DNA from 4 places in the Desulfosporosinus sp. Sb-LF genome. Region 4 is predicted to be linked to each of the others. Evidence: riboswitches for the same ligand, from Rfam matches in the RefSeq annotation. Region 4 holds a riboswitch; each other region holds the start of a gene.
The links. Region 4 has a riboswitch for cobalamin ahead of E4K68_RS07105 (alpha-ribazole kinase). Riboswitches for the same ligand answer to the same signal wherever they lie in the genome.
Positions count from the first base shown of each region.

Region 1 (4,941 bases), on a different contig from region 4:
GCTCCGGATTACGACAGGCAAAGAGCAAACATACCGCAACGGATTCTACCTCTTGTTGCCGCAAGAAATCGGCAATCTCCTTTATTTGGGCGTGATCCACGGATTTGATAGACATACCCTTATAATCCATACGTTCCCGAAGCCCTATGCGCAAATACCGCGGTACTAAAACGGGGGGTAAAGCAACACGAAAATCCCATTGTTCAGCCAAACGTGAACGTCTTAATTCCAATGAATCGCGAAAGCCCTCGGTCGTGATCAAAGCTGTTTTTGCACCTTGACCCTGCAGCAAGGCATTGATACCTACAGTCGTCCCATGAATAAACTTGTCGGTTTGCCCAAGGAATTCTGAGAGTGATAAGCCGAAACCCTGCGCCAAATCAGTTAGGCCTCGCAAAATCGATTCCAGAGGGTTTTCTAGGCCAGAAGGAACCTTGGTGGTAAAGGAACATCCATGCTGATCCCGAACCACAAAGTCCGCGAACGTACCCCCTACATCAACTGCAATTTTGTACATTTCTTCCATCTCCCTGTTAGCTAAAAATAAGTAAAATAAGCTTTAAAACCACCTTGATTCTTTTAGACCCTTCTCTCTAGTCATAATGAAGAAGTCCCCATTGTGGGGACTAAAGCTAATAAAAAATAAGCATTCAACAATCCATTCGAACCCCAGTTATAGGCCGAAGGACTCCATAAAACGCTGTACCTTATGCTGAACCTCAGATGACATCTCCACTGTGGGCGCAAAACCTGAAAGGGGTTTCGTCGCATCAATACCCATTTTGGCAGTTCGACTTAATTCATCACTCGAAGGATCTAAAGTACAGCCCATACCCATATGCTGCGGTATGATCGTCACTCCTCTATCCGCTTGAAGTCTAGTGGCCATGGCCCAAAGCACCTGGCGTTCATCGAAAACGTCCACATCTTCATCGACTACAACGACCATCTTCAGATTATGATCCACCGAGAAGGCCGTAAAGATGGCTTGCTGGGCCTGTCCCTCAGCAATCTTCTTCATGGAAATGTAACAGTGGAACAATCCACAAGCCGAAATGGGAGCATGAACACTTTTAATATTAGGCAGAGTCCTTTTCAGCGCATTCAGGACATCCCCTTCTCGCTGTACAGCGACAATCGTAATATGCTCTGAACTCATGGCTGGTGTAATATCCTGAAAGAGCGGTTTCGTGCGGTACTGAATTGCCTTAACCTTGAACAAATTTTCCGTGCTGCGATAACAGGCATAATTTGTGAATTCTGCAAAAGGGCCTTCAGCTTCTCGTTCTCCTGCGACGATTTCCCCCTCGATGATAACCTCAGCATAAGCAGGAACCGTCAGATCGACCATCTTGCAGCGAGCGACCTTCAGCGGAGACCCAAATAATCCCCCCATCGCTGCAAATTTACCTTGATCATAAGGGATCAAGGCCATTGACCCCATCGAAATATTAGGGTGGATACCGAGTACAATCGTCGCTTCGAGCGATTTACCCATTTCTTCCGAGCGGCGGAAGTACTCCCATAAACGTTGCCTAGAATGGAGGCTAATCCCTAATTTGTCCCTACCCTTTAACTGCATCCGGTGATAACCTGCTGTATCAGCACCCGTCACTGGATCTTTAGCAATGACCAAGCCTGCTGTAATGTAGGGTCCAGCATCAATTGGGAAGTGAGTCAAAATTGGCAATTTATACAAATCAACCTCTGGGCCTATAACAACATTCTCCCGAAACGGAGCATCAGCTATCTCGACAGGCTCGATCCGCTGATTGATTCGCTTGGAAAACTCAGCGGCAAGATCGTTGGGATGAACACCCATAGCCAATGCCAAACGCTCGCGAGGAGCCAAAACATTAGTGACAACGGAGATATCATGCCCTTTAACGTTATCAAAAATCGTCAGCGGATAGCGCCGCACTTTCTCTAATTCCATAATCAAGGTACTAATTTCATACTTTGGGTCAATCTCCTCATGAATATGGACAACCTCTAAGGGGTTTTGCTGCTTAACTCGTTCGATAAATGATCTCAGATCCTGCTCCAACTTCTACGCCTCCTCAAATAATCATGTTAATATTTAATAAGCCTCAATGAAAGTGGAGCGACCTATTGAGCTGATCCACTTTTATGTAAGGCATCAACAACAAACTTAGTCAAGATAGTACCTCCAATGATACTTACATCCGCCGTCATACACGACGAAATCAAAACGACTTTAAGCGGTAACTTCAAAACTATAAAGAGACCTGCCCCAACGCAGAAGTTCCCGACAAGTTTGTATCGACCTGTGCCAATAGTAGTGACTCCACTTAATGTATCGCTAATCACCTCTCATTCTCACCCACAATGCAAAAAGACAATAGAAAAAGCCCACAGTCCTATATGACTGTAGACTTTACCATCGCCCATTATTAGCCTTATCAAAAAAGGCTAAGTTCAATATTACAGGCAGGTCTTCTGGCTCAAAGTTCATCATCGCCGTACGCCTTCCCAGCAAATGCCAGTGGCCAGTGTACAGGACTCCCTCTTCACAGTGGTGGGTCCGCTCAGGATTAATATACTACCTGATTCCCTATTCTCCCCAATTGGGGCACCTGTAATAATTCCTTATTACCAATCCACCATGAATTAAGAGTGGATTATGTGTTTTTTATATGTTTCGACGCCATTATTAAATTCCCTGCTTCTAATCATGAACTAGGGTAAATTCTTTTTCGATGAGTTTCGTTGATAGACAGATCAAAACGGTAAAACCCACGTCTGAGCCTTACCGCTTTGATACTTATCAATTTTATTGTTTTCCAGAAGCATTTACCTATATTCTAAACCATTGATCTTAATTATTTCTAAACAGTTTATAAACAATCTATAAACGAATGCTCTACCCTCAGTTTATTCCTAGCCCAAATGAATTACGCAAAATATCAGGACGCAAGGATCCGGCATGAAACGAGTTACCACTCTTTAAATTACATAACCACACTTCCGCAGGGCTAAACAGACGTGGGTCGATATCGTAAAAATCCCCACATTCCTTATACACCTCCGCAAAAGGTCGACCATATTCCCGAGAAGACGATGACGGAACCAGCTTCACCAGAGAATCGAGAGCTTTATCATCATCATGAAGGTAATAAAGTACTGTCGAACCATAAAGAAGCGCATCGTTTGTCCGCCCAAGGGCACTTAGATTATCACCCGCTACTGGTGATAACGGACAAATACCCGAACCGGATACTATGTTCTCTATATTATAGCCCAGTTCCATGAGTTTAGATAAGCCAGTTTCCAAGGCTCGTGCCGCTATCTGAACTGAACCCACCTGTGACGCAGTAGGGGCTACCATGATATAGAGATTTGTGGGATCGCATTGACACTCCTCTAAAATATACCGAACCACCTCTTCTGAAGGAAGTTCCTCACTTTCCAAACAAATGATCGCTGTCTCCGAATAATCCTCATAGCCTGAAACTTCAAATACTTCACCCTCATGAACAATAGCACGTCCCGGACCAGAACCCATTGCTAATAACTTGCCATTTTTAATAGGCCATCCGGCATATTGGGACGCCAGACAAGCTCGGATCGGATGATCAGAGACTACTTCAACTGCGGGCCAGTGCAACCCATTAAAGTCTGACCAATGTTGTTGAACCTGGGCTAGCCCTCCGAGGCAAACAGACGCGAACAAGGTCCCTGCTTCCCAGCCACCCTGAACATGAACACCGCAATCGATCACTGTTACCCCATTTTGTTTGTGAACCTTGACCCGAAGCAGTTCGCTCCGGGAGAGGAATTTCTGAACCAACGGGAAAGCCTGACGGTTAGGACTTAATTCATGGGTTTGGCTAAGCGGCAAAAGCATAGTGTTTCCCTTCTCCAAGTGAAATTATTGTTCTACAATCTCTCGTACTCACCCTTAGCATTAAGATATTGAATATCCCTGCAACCATAATATTCTCCATACATATCTAACGGATCAAAGCCCCTTGGTCTAGTACAGTCATCCGAGTAGCCGATATAGTAGACTTCCAGGTCCTGGTCTCTCATACGGAATATATACTGTGGTTCAGCTTCAAACTTTTTGATTAGTTGTTCAAATTCCTCAGTACCTTTTTTAGCGTCCGAAGAGAAATACTCGATCATGGATTTTTTTTCGATGCAATCCTCAGTAATCTTAAACATACTCAAACCGCCTTCACTCTAATCTCGAATTTTCTGACTTGATATTATCATACCATATATTTAGTCAGCAAGCCGTATCCGGACGGGTTTTAAGCCCTTTGTCCAAGACGACTTCAAAGCCATCTGAAAGCATTCCTTTCTTACTGATTTTCACTGTTCCGCAGAATGCCCTTATGTTAGAATTACTTGTACACCCTTAAATGTGGACCCTACAAGTGGTTTAGCACTAAAGGATGGTAAAAGCATGTTATGAAAATTGAAAGGGTCTGTTTTTTATGTACGATATTGCAATAATTAATGGTTTAGTCATAGATGGAACCGGTAACTCGCCAATTCAAAGTGACGTTGGTATTAAGAACGGGACAATAGTTGAGGTGGCTAAAACTCTGTCAGCAAAGGCTACCTTGATTATCGACGCCAGACACAAAATGGTGACACCGGGGTTTATTGATGTGCATAGCCATAGTGACTTGGTGCCCTTTATGTCAGGTTCAATTCGTGAAAGTAAGATAAGACAAGGGGTTACAACTGAAGTAGTTGGGCAATGTGGTTTAGGATCAGCACCGTTCATAGATACAATGCAAGACTGGCGTAATTACTTAACCCCCATCTTAGGAACTGGGCCTCAAACTTGGGATTGGCCCAAGTTTGAGACGTTTATGCATGATTTGAGCCAAGCAAAAAAGCCTAATAACTTAGCGGTATTACTTGGTCATGGCGCAATAAGGGCACAAATTTTAGGGTTGGAAAATG
Region 1 covers NZ_SPQR01000003.1:68,843-73,783, forward strand. Annotated here, with positions in the region: gene E4K68_RS05045 (hydantoinase/oxoprolinase family protein) at 1-517, opposite strand, end outside; gene E4K68_RS05050 (UbiD family decarboxylase) at 674-2,047, opposite strand; gene E4K68_RS05055 (hypothetical protein) at 2,110-2,331, opposite strand; cobalamin riboswitch at 2,433-2,616, opposite strand; gene mch (methenyltetrahydromethanopterin cyclohydrolase) at 2,891-3,868, opposite strand; gene E4K68_RS05065 (hypothetical protein) at 3,901-4,188, opposite strand; gene E4K68_RS05070 (D-aminoacylase) at 4,464-4,941, shown strand, end outside.
Region 1: linked by a shared signal. The riboswitch ahead of E4K68_RS05055 (hypothetical protein) and the one ahead of E4K68_RS07105 (alpha-ribazole kinase) in region 4 are both predicted to bind cobalamin.

Region 2 (4,941 bases), on a different contig from region 4:
GACTAATCATAAGGGTTAAGGATGATGGTCCAGGTTTTAACGCGGGAGAAGTTACTGCAAAACGAGTGGCGAGCAATTATGTAAGTGAGTTTGATGGTCTGCTAGAGGCTGAAGGTGGACGTGGAATTTTCTTGATGAGATCATTTTGTGACAAAGTGATCTATAACGCTAAGGGAAATGAGGTACTTTTGATGAAGATTATATAAAAGAGAGAAAAGTAGGTTTTCTTATGCCTCGTGCTACTTGTATTTCCATATTACGACAAATGATTACCTATTAATGGATATTATTTTCTTGCCATTTCACCAAAAAAGCAATAAGATTCTCCTTGAGAATGACATTTCGGGAGGAATCTATGTGGAAAAGAAACTTTTGAAAAGAATAGAGGAATTGCGGAAGAAACTCAATAAATTCGGGTCAACTCATGACCTTGTTGACAGTGAAGTTGTGAAAGTGAGCCAGCAGTTAGATCATTTACTCAACCAATACCAAAGGATTTCTTCTTATCAGCAGCTAAGCTTTTGGTAAACTCGAAGGGCGAAACGATAAAATTCTTTGTGCGTTTATTCGAAGGAGGGATTATAATAGGAGAATAACATGGGAGGGCAATATGAATTATATTGTATTTGATCTAGAATTTAATATGTTTTTTCCATTTAGAGAAGGCGAATCGGCTAACCCTGATCTAAAAAATGAAATTATTCAAATCGGTGCAGTCAAATTAAATGAAAAATTAGAGACCATTGCTGAGTTTGATTTGCTGATTAAGCCGGTAATTTATAAGAGAATTAACCCCTTTGTAAAAAGAAAAACAAATATTAACACGAGTCAGGTTGCTCGCGGAACACTTTTCCCAAAAGCGATTGAGAGTTTCAATACTTGGATTGGAAATGAAGCGGTATTATGCTCTTGGGGGCATGATGATATTCTGGCGTTAAGAGATAATTGTCTTTTTTTTGGTTTCAACTCTATTTCTTTTGACAAATTTATTAATATTCAACAAATTTATATGAATTATGAGAGTCTAACTCAACAACCAAGTCTAGAAGGCGCGGTAGAAGGCCTTGAAATTGAAATAAGTTCTCCCTTTCACGATGCCTTGAGCGATGCATCTTATACTGCGAAGATCTTCAAGAAGGTTTATGATTCTTCTTCTAATCCAATCATAAATTGGGAAAGAATTCAGAAAGAAAATGAAGAGAAGTTAGAAGATCTGAAAACTTTACTAGATAAAGCTGATATAAGGTGTCCAGGCTGTGGCAGATTCGTGCCGAAAGATACGGAAGTCACTAAATTGAAAAAGTATTTTGCGTTTGGTTATTGTGCTGAATGTAAGATTCATATAAGACATGTTTCAAGAATTACACATAAAGATGGTGAGTATAGTATTTTTTCGAAAAATGCTATTTATAAAACAGATGAATTAGGATCAGACGAAAAGATAACACCAGAATTGCCGAATATCGAATAAGAAGGATAGCGTAAATTTGAGGCTACCCTTCTTATTTTTCGGCATTTGTTTCTGCCAAGGAAAAAGAGAAAGTCTTAGTTTGTGGAAGTGGATAAATAATTTCGGTAACAGTATCGGTCTGAATTTTAAGAAAACTCTTGTCAAACACAAGTTTATTGGTTATACTACGCTTAGAAAACTTAAAATTACAGGTGCCTCACTTAAGAGGAGAATAGGGAAGTCGGTGTAAGTCCGGCGCGGTCCCGCCACTGTAAACGGGGAGTAAGAAGTATAGCCACGGGGTAGTTCCTGGAAGGTGCTTCAGACATTGATCCGTAAGCCAGGAGACCTGCCTGTAGTTTGCCCAAGCCTACCTTGTCGAAGAACCAAGAGTAGTGTGGATGAGATTATGGAAAAGTCTCTAGTCACTGTGTGATTAGAGACTTTTTTTATTTTTTTACCACTGCCGAATGTTTTTGTCAAGGTAATGACTCTAAACAGAGAAGGGAGAGTTATGGTGTTGACATTAATGGAAATGGCCCAAAAGGGTCAGGAAATCCCGTTGTTTACCTTGGTAGCTCAAAATGAACAGATGAATGTCCAGCTCCTGATGGAAAGAGTTGCTACCGGACGGATTGTTATTCCCTATAACACTCATCACAAGCCACAAAAACCCCAAGGGTTCGGGTTGGGCCTAAGTACCAAGGTTAGTGCCAGTATTGGCCTAGCCGCAGACGAGGATAGTCTTGCTGATGAACTTTTTAAAGTGGATGAGGCAATCAGGGCAGGAACAAATGCTGTCATGGATCTGAGTACGGCCGGCAATATGGACGAGGCAAGGCGGACAATTATAAAAAGAGTACCGTTGCCCTTGGGTACACTACCCGTTTACCAGGCTTTTGCTGAAGCTGTAAATACCAGGGGTTCAGCCTTAGCGCTTGAGCCAGAAGACTTTTTCAAGGTTATGGAACGCCAAGCTGCCGATGGCGTGGATTTTATGGCTCTCCATAGCGCCCTTCACTACGGACTCTTTAAAACGGCGAAGGAAGATCAGCGAGTCCTTAATCTGGTGAGCCGAGGCGGGTCCTTATTGATGGGCTGGATGCTCTATCATAATAAGGAAAACTTTTTGTATACTATGTTCGACCGCATCCTGGAAATTGCCAAAAAGTACGAAGTTACCTTAAGTTTAGCAGATGCCATGCGACCGGGTGCAGGTGCAGATTCATTATGTCGTTCGCAGGCTGAAGAACTCGTCGTTTTAGGCGAGTTGGTAAAGCGTAGCAGACAAGCAGGGGTTCAAATCATGATTAAGGGACCCGGTCATACTCCACCAAATCAAATTGCTACAACTGTTAAATTAGAAAAACAAGTATGTCAAGGTGCTCCGTATTTTGTCTTTGGTCCGGTATCGACAGATGTAGCCCCAGGATATGACGAAATTACAGCTGCTATTGGAGGAGCCATGGCAGGTGCTGCTGGTGCAGATATTCTTTGCTACGTCACACCTGCTGAACACATAGCTTATCCCAACGCGCAGGATGTTTACCGGGGAGTAGTAGCTTCGCGTATTGCTGCTCATGTAGCTGATCTTGCAAAAGGGTACCCAGGAGCAGAAAAATGGGACCTTCAAATGAGTCAAGCACGACGGGAGCAGAATGTAGAGGCCCAAAAAACGTTAGCCTTAGATCAAGAAAGGCTAACGGATTTCCACTCGAGCGAGAAATCTTTCTGCAAAAAATGTGAAAAGGGTTGCGCCATGGCTGTGGCTGGCGAGTTCTTTCAAGAACTGCCGTGGGAGTGCTGACAGAAGGCCGAGGCCAAAGGTCAGATAACTGATATGATAAGTTCAGCTAAGTTAAGCGTAACCAGTAGTACCATTGTAAAAAAAGAAAAAATTTTAATTTAGAATGGAGAGATTAAAATGACACAACTTATCAAAGCAAGACAAGGAATTATTACGCCTGAGGTAGAAAGATTAGCAAAAGTAGAAGGGCTTACAGCGGAAGCGTTATGCGAGAAGGTAGCGCAAGGCCGGGTCGTGATCATAAAGAACAAACAACACAAGAACTGTAACGCGATTGCGGTAGGGGAAGGACTTCGTACCAAAGTAAATGCCAATATTGGGACGTCACCGGACTGTGTGGACTTTTCAGATGAGCTCCATAAAATAAAGGTTGCCGTTGCGGCTGGCGCGGATACGATTATGGAATTAAGTATTGGCGGAGATGTTGATGCTTTCCACCATCAGGTGATCGAAAACTTCACTCTACCTGTCGGCTCTGTTCCAAGCTACCAAGGTGGAATGGAAAGTATTGACAAACACGGAAGTGTTGTAGGTATGACGGCTGAGGATATGTTCGAAATGATTGAACGTCAGGCAAAGCGTGGCATCGATTTTATGGCAATTCATGCTGCTTTAAACATGTCTATTATTGAAAGATTAAAAAATCAAGGACGAATTACTGATATCGTGAGTCGTGGAGGGGCCTTTATAACAGGCTGGATGTTCCACCACGAGCAAGAGAATCCTCTCTATGCTCAATTTGATCGAGTTCTTGAAATTTGTAAGAAATACGATGTAACGCTTAGTGTTGGAGATGCTATCCGACCTGGTTGTATCGAAGATTCACTAGACCGCGCCCAAGTCCAAGGATTGATTGTGGCTGGAGAATTGGTGCAACGAGCCCTGGAAGCTGGAGTACAAGTTATGGTAGAGGGACCAGGTCACGTTCCATTGGACCAAATCCCAGCAACGATCTTGCTCCAAAAACAACTTTGCCACCACGTGCCGTACTATATTCTTGGCAATTTAGTCACGGATATTGCGCCGGGCTATGACCATATTACAGCAGCCATCGGAGCAACAACTGCTGCTATATCAGGTGCAAACTTCATTTGCTATGTTACACCTGCCGAACATCTACGCTTACCAACCGCTGAAGATGTACACGCAGGGGTAATTGCTACGCGCATTGCCACTCATGCAGCAGATATAGTTAATGGTGTTAAGGGTGCACGGGAATGGGACTTAGCCATGGCCCATGCTCGTAAAGCATTAGATTGGGAAAAGCAAATTGAACTGTCCATTGATCCTCCAACAGCTCGGCGGATCCGTGGAGAGCGTAACGAAGAGGGTGCTGAAGCCTGTTCTATGTGTGGTGGTTTCTGTGCTATGAAATTAGTTGGGGAACACCTTGGAAAAACGGGTGGAATCTGCTAACTCAAAGCAACCTTTAAACTAAAATAATAACGCGCTAGCTAGGTCAGGATGTACTGAGATCTTCCAGGCTGAGCTGGTGCTTTTCGATGACATTAAGGACATGGATTATTAGCGGAAAGAGGGCATCATAAACAAGGGGGCGAGGCAAGTGAACCAGATTGGGGTCATTATGGGAAGTGATTCAGATTATAAAGTCATGGAAGAAGCCCTAGAAGTTCTTCGTCAATTTGAAGTTCCTTTTGAAGTTATTATTTCTTCCGCCCAAAGG
Region 2 covers NZ_SPQR01000003.1:287,931-292,871, reverse strand. Annotated here, with positions in the region: gene E4K68_RS06020 (PAS domain S-box protein) at 1-206, shown strand, start outside; gene E4K68_RS06015 (aspartyl-phosphate phosphatase Spo0E family protein) at 358-528, shown strand; gene E4K68_RS06010 (3'-5' exonuclease) at 611-1,471, shown strand; cobalamin riboswitch at 1,644-1,822, shown strand; gene thiC (phosphomethylpyrimidine synthase ThiC) at 1,965-3,257, shown strand; gene bzaB (B12 lower ligand biosynthesis ThiC-like protein BzaB) at 3,375-4,673, shown strand; gene purE (5-(carboxyamino)imidazole ribonucleotide mutase) at 4,822-4,941, shown strand, end outside.
Region 2: linked by a shared signal. The riboswitch ahead of thiC (phosphomethylpyrimidine synthase ThiC) and the one ahead of E4K68_RS07105 (alpha-ribazole kinase) in region 4 are both predicted to bind cobalamin.

Region 3 (4,941 bases), on a different contig from region 4:
ACCGTATCTAGATATATTATTCCATCGTCATCAAAATGATAGACACCCATATTGGATATAACAGCCCAGGGACCGCCCCGGAAAGCCTTGCCGTAAACCTCTTTTTTATGGACGAATTCGCCACCCGGCCACTTAGGGATTCTCCATCCCGGTGAAGTGATGTAGCTACAGCGTTCTACAAAACGTCGTTTCTCCTGAATCATAATAAAGACAGTTCTTTTAGCGAGAGCATTAATGTCGGCGTTTCCACCACTACCCGTTAGACGCTTGCCGACTGGGGAGTAGCCCCCCATGGCGGTGGTATTGACACTGCCATACTGATCGATTTCTGCACCACCTAAGAAAGCCATATCCACATTTCCTCTTTGCAGTTGTCCAAAAACGTCGTATAAACCAGAAGCAATCGAAGCCTGATAGATACAGCGAGCATCCCCCACGGAGGTGGGCAGAGAAATGGGCCTTCCATCCACACTGCCGGCCTCATAAATACATACTGCGTTAGGCGCAGTGGTTTTCTGAGCCAACATGATAGCCAACATGGGCAATCCGGTTCCTGCAAAAACAACCTCCCCGTCTGTTACCTCTCTTGCTGCGGATACGGCCAGAAGGTCGATTGGTTTGAATTCGCCAACTTTTGCAAAATCATTACTAGCCATTATCTCGACCCCCTTTTCACTTTGGTGGAATAGCCTAGCGCAGCGCTGGCCCTCAAAGTTTCTAGGCGGCTGACGCCCAGCTTGTTAAGATATTCCTCATGATCAGCAACTCCAAAGATCCATTCTTTAGCCCATTCATCAAAGCCTTCCTGGGTACGCGTCTTAGTGAAGAAATTATTGATGAAAGCCCCATCTGTTTCATAAGCGCCAAAACATCCCGTGGGATGGGCTCCCCAAGGTAATTCCACAATATAGTCAACCAAGTGAGGCGGAATAAGATTCCTTTCCGGCTCACGACGGATGAACTCTTCCGGTACGATCTGCTCAGTAATGACGATTAACTTGTCGGCTGATTTCATCGCCTCCTCATCACTGAACTTTTGTCCCAATACCCGAACGGTTCCCTCTGAGCCCACCATATTAACGTGCGCAATGCACCAATTGGGCTGGGCAGCTGGAATTAGAGCCACTTCAGTCCCGGTAAAGTTCTCTTTGTATATTTCGTATTTTTTTGCTGGTATTTTGGGATTAGAGCCATCACGCAGACCAGCTTTACCCAGCATATCGTATTCCGGATTCAAAATATCGGACCCCAGCGCAGCATAAGTGGGCGTAAACGGTATCCCTTGAGAACCTGCCACCAAACGGCAAAGCATCTGCACATGGCTGTAATCTTCAATGATTAACTCGCCCGCTTCGACTTTGCGAGCCATATTTCCTGCGATCTTGCCAAATAATTCGTGACCATTCCAACACGACTCCCATATCTTTACACAACCGGCCCCGATCAACATATCACTGTGGGTCCCGCCGTTGACCTCCACTAAATGCAAGTTTTTCTTACCCTGTCGAATTAGTTCCATGATGGCTGCCATTGGACGACGCCAGATGGTAAATCCGCTAAATGTCAGCATGTCGCCATCGTTAATAAAGCTGATGGCCTCTGCTAAACTAACTTTTTGGGGTCTGCTCATGTATTTATACCTCCTTTTTTATTAGCTGGTTTTTAGCACTTTTTTGTTGGAGACATTTTCAATCGCTACCATCGAAAAATCTGTTCCTAAACTGATGGAGAAATACCCACATTCGTCAATTGAGTCCTTGTAAAGACGTGTCTGACCTTTGAATTTCTCACACCTCACGTTCTTCTCTTTTCTCTCTTGAAGGGAACATTCTCTCACTAAGATTCCTAATAATAACATCATACCTAGCCCTCATTAGGACGTCAAGACTTATTTTTATATTATTCAAATAAATATGAATATTTTATATTATTTGCCCAGTTTCTCATGTTTTAACTCCCCGACATCGTAGTGTTGAGTGCCCTTCATTTGCCTTCAGGCACCAAACAGAGTTAAAGCTCGTCAAATTATGAACAAGTACTTGAGATTAGAAAAAGGGTGTGTTATGCTTAAAAGAAAGAATATATACATTTTAGGTGCCCATTGGGAGAATAGGGAAGTTCGGTTTAAAACCGACGCGGACCCACCACTGTATTCGATGAGCTTCGTAAACCACTGGCGTTATGCTGGGAAGGTTACGGATTAAGCGATGATTCGTTAGCCAGGAGACCTGCCTAAGATGTTTACGTTTCCCACACCGTGGGGAGCGGCGGTGATGACGGTAAAGTCCCGACTACAAAGTTATTTGTGGTCAGGACTTTACTTTTTTTTACAAATAAAAATATTAAGGGGGAGAAAACCAATGGAAAAATTAACAGAATCCCAACTATTTTCTCAACTTGAAACTCTGATTGCGAGCATTTCAGACCTTGACGAGGAAGCTATGGCCCAAATCCAAGTTCGCTTAGATTCACTCACTAAACCTCAGGGAAGCCTGGGCCAATTAGAACATTTGGCCAAGCAACTCGGCGGCATCCAACGAACCTCCCGCCCTAAAATCCAAAAGAAAGCCGTCCTATTAATGGCAGGAGATCATGGAGTCGTCGAAGAAGGAGTAAGTGCCTTTCCTCAGGAAGTTACCCCTCAGATGGCGTATAATATCATGAACGGTGGGGCCGCCATCAATGTTCTATCTCGCCAAGCGAATGCCGAGGTATTTTTGACTGATGTCGGTATTGCCTTTCCATTAGAGGGAAATATTATTCATAAACGTGTCGCTGATGGGACTAAAAATATGGCCAAAGGCCCAGCCATGACACGGCAAGAAGCCTTACAAGCTCTACTAGTCGGAGCTGAGGTTGCCTCTGAAAAGATCGCTGAAGGATATAACCTTTTTGCCACAGGTGAACTCGGAATCGGTAATACTACCCCAAGTTCTGCCATCGTCGCCCTCTTGACGAATTCCTCCATTGAAGATGTGGTTGGGCGTGGAACCGGAATCGACGACGCCGGAGTCATTAGAAAACGTTGTGCCATTGAAAAAGCCATTGAAGTCAATCAACCTGATATAACGGACGCCCTCGATGTTCTAACCAAAGTAGGGGGCTTAGAAATTGCGGCGATTGCTGGTTCGATCCTTCAAGCTGCTGCTAGCCATGTTCCCATTGTGATCGACGGATTTATCTCGACTGCTGGCGCACTCATTGCTTCAAAACTGGCTCCTAAGAGCATCGCCTATATGATTCCCTCTCATGGGTCCGTCGAAATAGGTCACCGCAATGCATTATCCGGCCTAGGGCTTGATCCAATACTTAACCTGAATATGAGACTTGGTGAAGGAACAGGAGCCGCCATAACCTTTTACATTGTTGAATCCGCCCTTCATATCCTCGAGGAAATGGCGACCTTTGCTGATGCAGGAGTCAGTGAGCAATCAAGCTAACCCGAAGCAGCATGTCTCATCTCCATCCAATAAACTAGGGGAGTCGGTGAATGTTATGTCTCAATTTACACTCATCACAGGCGGTGCGAGGAGCGGTAAAAGCAGCTTTGCCGAACTCCTAGCTGCTTCAGCAAATTGTCCAGTCACATACATTGCGACCGCCCAGGTCTGGGACGAAGAAATGGCCCAGCGCGTTAAGAAACATCAGAAACAACGTCCGTCTACTTGGCAGCTCATCGAAGAACCCCTGAACATTCGTGATACCTTAATCCGACTAAAAGACGAGAACGGAGTTATTCTCCTCGATTGTGTCACTCTCTGGCTTACTAATCTTCTTTTAGCAGAACAAGCAGAATCATCAAACCAAGATGAGGCTAGTCCCACCATTGAGGGGCAAATCCTAGCTATGGTTCAGGAAGTCGCCCTGCTTGCCCAAGAGATAAAACCGCAAGTCCTCTTTGTCACCAACGAAGTGGGTCAAGGAATTGTTCCCGAAAACCCCTTGGCCCGAGCTTACCGCGATTTGTCCGGACGCAGCAATCAAATCCTGGCTCAGTGTGCAGATCAAGTGTATTTGGTCGTAGCTGGTTTTCCTATGGAGATTAAACACTCCGGTGAGAAACTGCTTGCTTCCCTACTCAAGGAGTGATTTAATTTGCGCGGGTTTGTCATTGCCCTAACCTTTTTGACTCGGCTTCCTTTTCCATCACCAAAAGACGTTTCTTCGGAAGAATTTACACATAGTTACAGGTATTATCCCGGGGTTGGATTAGTGATCGGTCTAATCCTCTGGCTTTTGGCGAAGGCTTTAATTCCGTATTACCCCCCTTTGGTTTTAGGTGCTATCTTATTAGCTGCAGAGTTAATGCTTACAGGAGGAATCCATCTAGATGGGTTTATGGATAGTATGGATGGATTATTATCCGCTCGAAGTCCAGAACAAATCCTGGAAATCATGAAGGATAGCCGAGTTGGGGCCCACGCCTCTATGGCACTAGTCGGCTTATTACTTCTTAAGTTCACCTTACTTGCCAGTCTGACTAGCCCCCAATCTCTTTCCATCCTAATTGTTATGCCCATGCTCTCTCGTTGGGTTTTTCAAATCGGCATGATCGGGTTTCCTTACGCGCGCTCCCAAGGGCTTGGCAAAGGATTTCATGAAGCTACACGTTGGATTCCGTTTCTTCTCATTGGCATGGTCGTTTGCGGGATTTCCTTCTTCTTTGCAGGAGTTGCCGGACTCATCGCCTTTGGAGTATCCATCCTCACGATAAGCGTCTTTGCCTCCAGGGTTTCTTCTCTTCTCGGGGGATTGACCGGCGACCTTTATGGAGCCTTTATCGAAGTTTCCGAAGTTGTGTGCTTATTGGTGGCTTTTCCCTTTCTCCACTGACTCAGCTATATAGTTCTATTATCCCTCATCAAATAAAAAGGGGCCATACCTTCCTTCCCAGTTTATTACACTTTTTTCGTTTGAGAATTTCATATAAGCTTGAGGATT
Region 3 covers NZ_SPQR01000001.1:570,822-575,762, reverse strand. Annotated here, with positions in the region: gene E4K68_RS02810 (CoA-transferase) at 1-656, opposite strand, end outside; gene E4K68_RS02805 (CoA transferase) at 656-1,630, opposite strand; gene E4K68_RS02800 (hypothetical protein) at 1,652-1,861, opposite strand; cobalamin riboswitch at 2,076-2,251, shown strand; gene cobT (nicotinate-nucleotide--dimethylbenzimidazole phosphoribosyltransferase) at 2,361-3,440, shown strand; gene cobU (bifunctional adenosylcobinamide kinase/adenosylcobinamide-phosphate guanylyltransferase) at 3,496-4,089, shown strand; gene cobS (adenosylcobinamide-GDP ribazoletransferase) at 4,096-4,833, shown strand.
Region 3: linked by a shared signal. The riboswitch ahead of cobT (nicotinate-nucleotide--dimethylbenzimidazole phosphoribosyltransferase) and the one ahead of E4K68_RS07105 (alpha-ribazole kinase) in region 4 are both predicted to bind cobalamin.

Region 4 (4,941 bases):
GCAAGATATATTGGGGTTTGGGGAAGAAGCCAGAATGAATGTCCCAGGAACAATCCATGGAAATTGGCAGTGGCAGTTGGCTAGGAATTTGGATTTGGATGAAATTAAGATTTGGCTCCGTAGTTTAGCGGAGAACACAAAGAGGTTTAGGATATTTAGCTGATACCATAATTTCAACCATGTTGCTTGAGAAAAACGAGAATTTATAATGCAATTATTTTACTAAATGGACATTGCTATGTCCTAACAAAGGCTGGGAGAACCAGCCTTTGCGTGTGCTCTAGGTCGAAGGGTTTTGATTCAGTTCTTTATCAGTTCGCCTAGACGGAATTGTACTTGAGTACGATCTGATCCTCACACAAGAAAAATTCAAGGCTTGCCCAATCGGACAAGCCTTGAATTCATAAACAAAAGGTACTATGTTTGCTGTTATTCTGGTAGAAAAGTAACGCAGTCAGTCATTTCTGTGGTACTGGCATTAGGAGATTGGACTTCAATTTTGTCTGCATGGCAATGATCGCCTGAACCATAATAATGGCAAGTATTGACCATACATTTAATTCCTCCGTTTGGTTGAGGCATTTTCTTTGCAGCTGACATAAAACATTCCTCCCTTTAATTGAATTCTAAACTATTTTCCCCATATTTTTCGATTTGATGAATCCCAATTAATGTTAAAGAGGTTCTATAAATTCATTAACTTAATATGCAAATTGAGATTTGATTGAATTGTCATACAAAAGGAGTAGAACTGTATGATATAATTTATTACCGAAGAGTAAACGTTCAAACTGATAATTTCACGTCTCCAGAATCGGGGAAATTTATAAAAAGAAGAGAGGGTATAATGATGAAAAGAATCTTAGGATTAGTGGCTTCTCAACGGAAATTAGCGAATGGAGAAATTTTAATCAAGGAGGCAGCCGCCTCAATTGGAGAGGAATTTGAGGTAGAACTCATCAAACTGCCTGAATTGAATTTTCAGCCTTGTAAAGCTTGCTATGCTTGTTTAGTTCCAGATCAACGCTGCCCCCTAACGGATGATTTGTATTTCTTATTAGATCGAATTAAAGAAGCGGATGGGATCATTTTGTCCGCCCCTTGCTATGCTTTAGGCCCGGCTGCAATCACGAAGTTGTTTGGAGATCGGATTATTTCGCTTGCTCAACATCTTGATGAGCTGTGGGGGAAACCCTGTGTAATCATTGGGACTGCCGGAATTAAGGGTTGGGAAGGGTATACCTTATCCGCCCTGATCGCAAACGCTCGTTTTATAGGCTTGAATGTCAAAGATGCCCACATGTTTATGGGCGCACTTCCCGGTGAATCCTTGGTAAATCAAAGATCGCTCGAGCGCATCCGTTCGCTGGGTGCGTCATTGTTCGGTGAACCTCGTCAATTTGAAGAGGGTCAATGCCCTACATGTTGGTCGGATCTCTGGAAGTTTCCTGAACCAAATCATGCAGTTTGCCCTTTTTGTGGTCAGGAAGCGGACGTCCATCCTTCGGAAAACGGTGTACAGTGGGATTTCGGATTGGCAGGTAGACGTTTTGAAAAACATGCGTTAAAAGAACACTTTCAGGTCTGGTTGGTAGAGCAAGTTCGAGAATTTGGCAACCGCCGTAAAGAGCTGTCGGAAATACGAAACCGCTATAAAGGGCAAGATAAATGGATTAAGCAATCTTAAGTTAATGCATAATAAAGATCAAACGAATTTTTACTAAACCTTCTCAATGATGCACTTAGAAAAGCCACTAGCAACCGGGGTGCTCTGGGCGAAGCCTGGGAAAAATTCCAATTGCTGTTCTGCGTGTTCAAAGACTGGATTAATGGCAATTGTAAAGAAATGCCAACGCGCTCACACCTTATGATTGTCTTGGCTATTGTCTATTTCGTTTCGCCAGAGGATGGGATCTTCGATTATATTCCATTTGCAGGATTTATCGATGACGCGACGGTGGCTGGCTTTGTTATTTCACAAGTAAGTATTGACCTTGAACGATATAAACAATGGAAACAACAAGGAGATTCTACTCATGAGACGATCGAAGAAATATGGAGCACCTCAGCAACTGAGGCGTCTTCCTATGACGTTATTTTCAATATTTAATTATTATAATCACAACTGTGCGTGATATTCACAAATTGACCTCGTCTATTATTCAAAAAACTCTTGTAATATTCCGCTCCTTGCATTAAACTATGCTTAACTAAATAGTTCGTTACTGGTGCCCTTTGATGAGGGAGAATAGGGAACTGGGCGAGAATCCCAGACGGACCCACCACTGTAAAGAGGAGAACTATGCACTGCCACTGGATAACCGGGAAGGCGTATAGGACGATGATTCTAAGTCAGGAGACCTGCCCGTAACTTATGTAAATCATGAATTAAGGTAAAGTTCATGGTCAAAATTCTTATCACATGTTGATAAGAACTTTGACCATGAACTTTTTATTGTTATCTTATCGAAGGAAGGTGAAAGAGATTGGGGTATCATGGTCGAGATGTCGAGGTCGTTTCAATTAGTAAAGAACAATACCTTGTGGCTTCTTGTGATTCCTGTGGAGCGATCGGTATGAAAGATCTAGATGAGGTCCGAATTTCGTGGTCTATTACTGGGAGGTTAACCACACGAGTCGCTCTGATGGAAGTCCTTTCAACTGGGGCTGTTCCCCAGATGATGACCGTGGCAATTTCTAATGAGCCGTATCCGACTGGCGAAGGGATATTAGAGGGGGTGAGAGAAGAGTTAGTATTCGCTAGATTGACGCTACCCATGGCGATCAGCACTGAAAAAAACATAATTACACAGCAAACTGGCCTTGGTGTCAGCGTGATTGGTGTGGCTGAGAAGAACCAATTGCGCATCGGAACTTCTCAATCCGGTGATAACATCTATTGTTTAGGGTTCCCTAAAGTGGGCCCCGAGATCAACAATCCTGAGGATTCTGAAATTGTTCAAATTCACCACATCCAAGCCCTCTTAAACATTTGTGGTGTTCACGACATCATCCCTGTTGGATCAAGAGGGATTCATGTGGAAGCACAGCAACTTGCTTCTAACGTGAAGAAGCAGATGATCGTTGATCCCTCTTGTGTCCTTGATTTGCATAAATCTGCTGGGCCTTCGACTTGTCTAATAGTTTCGGCTTCATCGTCCTCAATCTTTGACCTCAAATCTTCTGGTTTTGAGAGATTGCCCTTAACTAAACTAGGTAGATTAGACTAAAATCTAAGGAGGAATAGCCCATGAATAATTTAAACACAGAAACAAAGGACCTGAAACTATCCGCTTGGAATGTTAAAAGACTATCGATTATGGCGATTTTCATCGCCTTAAGTGCCGTGGGTGCTCTGATTAAAATTCCAAGTCCTGTGGGAACTATCGGCATGGATTCTGCTCCTGGATTTTTCAGTGCTTTAGCGTTTGGAGGGCTAGAGGGAGTGGTCGTCATTGCCTTTGGTCATTTATTGACATCAGCGGTTATTGGATTTCCTTTGACGATTCCTGTTCATCTGTATATTGCTTTCCAAATGGCTTTATGGGCTTTAGCCTACCGTTGGGTGAGCCAGAAGCTGGGCCTCATTCCCGCTGTCATCGTGGGGATTCTCCTCAATGGAGTCGTATCATCTTTTGCTATGCTTCCTATGATGGGTATGGGAGGGGTTCTTGGATTAATGCCTTTTCTTGTTGCTGGGTCTGCCATTAACGTTATTATATCTGCAATTGCCTATAAAGGGATTAAGGGTAGCCGGCTTATTTAAATAATGAGGTGGAAGACGTGAAAACCGTGGAACGCGTTGAAATTGCTATTGAATTAAAGAATGTCTCCTACCGTTACCCAAACGCCGTAGAGCCTTGTTTAAAGAACGTAAGTCTTACCGTTCAAAAAGGAACGTTCATTGTCTTAATGGGCGCTACCGGAGCGGGGAAAACGACCTTGAGTTTATGTCTTAACGGTCTAATTCCTCAGCTCTTGGCAGGAGATCTGACAGGACAGGTGAGCGCAGCCGGTCAAAATGTGAGGAAAACCGCAATTCAGTCGTTGTCAAGGGTTCTTGGGCTCGTCTTGCAGGATCCCGAGACTCAGATCATCGGTCGAACCGTTGAAGAAGATACCGCGTTTGGCCCACGCAATTTTTTAGTTTCGTTGCACGAAATTAATCAGAGAGTCGATGGGACTCTAGGAAAAGTCCGCCTTAAAGGGTACAATCAACGCTTAACCGAGGAACTTTCAGGTGGTGAAAAACAACGTTTGGCGATTGCGGGCGTTCTAGTGATGGAACCTGAAATCTTGGTGCTTGATGAGCCTACCTCGGAACTTGATCCAGTAGGACGTTCGGAAATCTATGAAACGTTAGAAGATCTACGACGCAAGAAAGATCTAACAATTATGTTAGTCGACCATTCCGGCGAAGAACTGATCAATATAGCGGATGAGGTGATTGTGCTCAGCCAGGGGGAAGTGGCTTGGCGAGGGGTTCCAGCTGAACTCTTTCGAAATATTCCCCTCTTACGTCAGTATGGGATAAAGCCTTTACCTACCAGTTTAATCGGATGGGATTTCTATGAAAAAGGTTGGATTCCATTTGACGAGATTCCTTTAGATAGTTCGTCTGCTGAACAATTGATCAGAGGATTATTACCTAAGTACGGACAACGGAGGGATAACCCTCAGCCGCTTCTGCCGCAGGAGACGGATTATTTCAAGGTACGGAATGAGGGAACAATTCAGATTCGCAACTTAGTCTATCAATACAATTCAGAAAAGCCTGCTTTACAAGGAATTAACCTAACCATTGAAACAGGTGAGTTTGTAGCCCTAATCGGGCAAAATGGCGCTGGCAAAACAACCTTAGCCAAACATTTGAATGGATTGCTGAAACCAACGAGCGGAGAAGTTATCGTAGAGGGCATGAATACCCTTCAGTATGATACA
Region 4 covers NZ_SPQR01000004.1:127,932-132,872, reverse strand. Annotated here, with positions in the region: gene E4K68_RS07125 (bifunctional glycogen debranching protein GlgX/4-alpha-glucanotransferase) at 1-163, shown strand, start outside; gene E4K68_RS07120 (DUF1540 domain-containing protein) at 430-600, opposite strand; gene E4K68_RS07115 (flavodoxin family protein) at 848-1,687, shown strand; gene E4K68_RS07110 (YkvA family protein) at 1,811-2,110, shown strand; cobalamin riboswitch at 2,210-2,384, shown strand; gene E4K68_RS07105 (alpha-ribazole kinase) at 2,487-3,230, shown strand; gene E4K68_RS07100 (ECF transporter S component) at 3,251-3,766, shown strand; gene E4K68_RS07095 (ABC transporter ATP-binding protein) at 3,784-4,941, shown strand, end outside.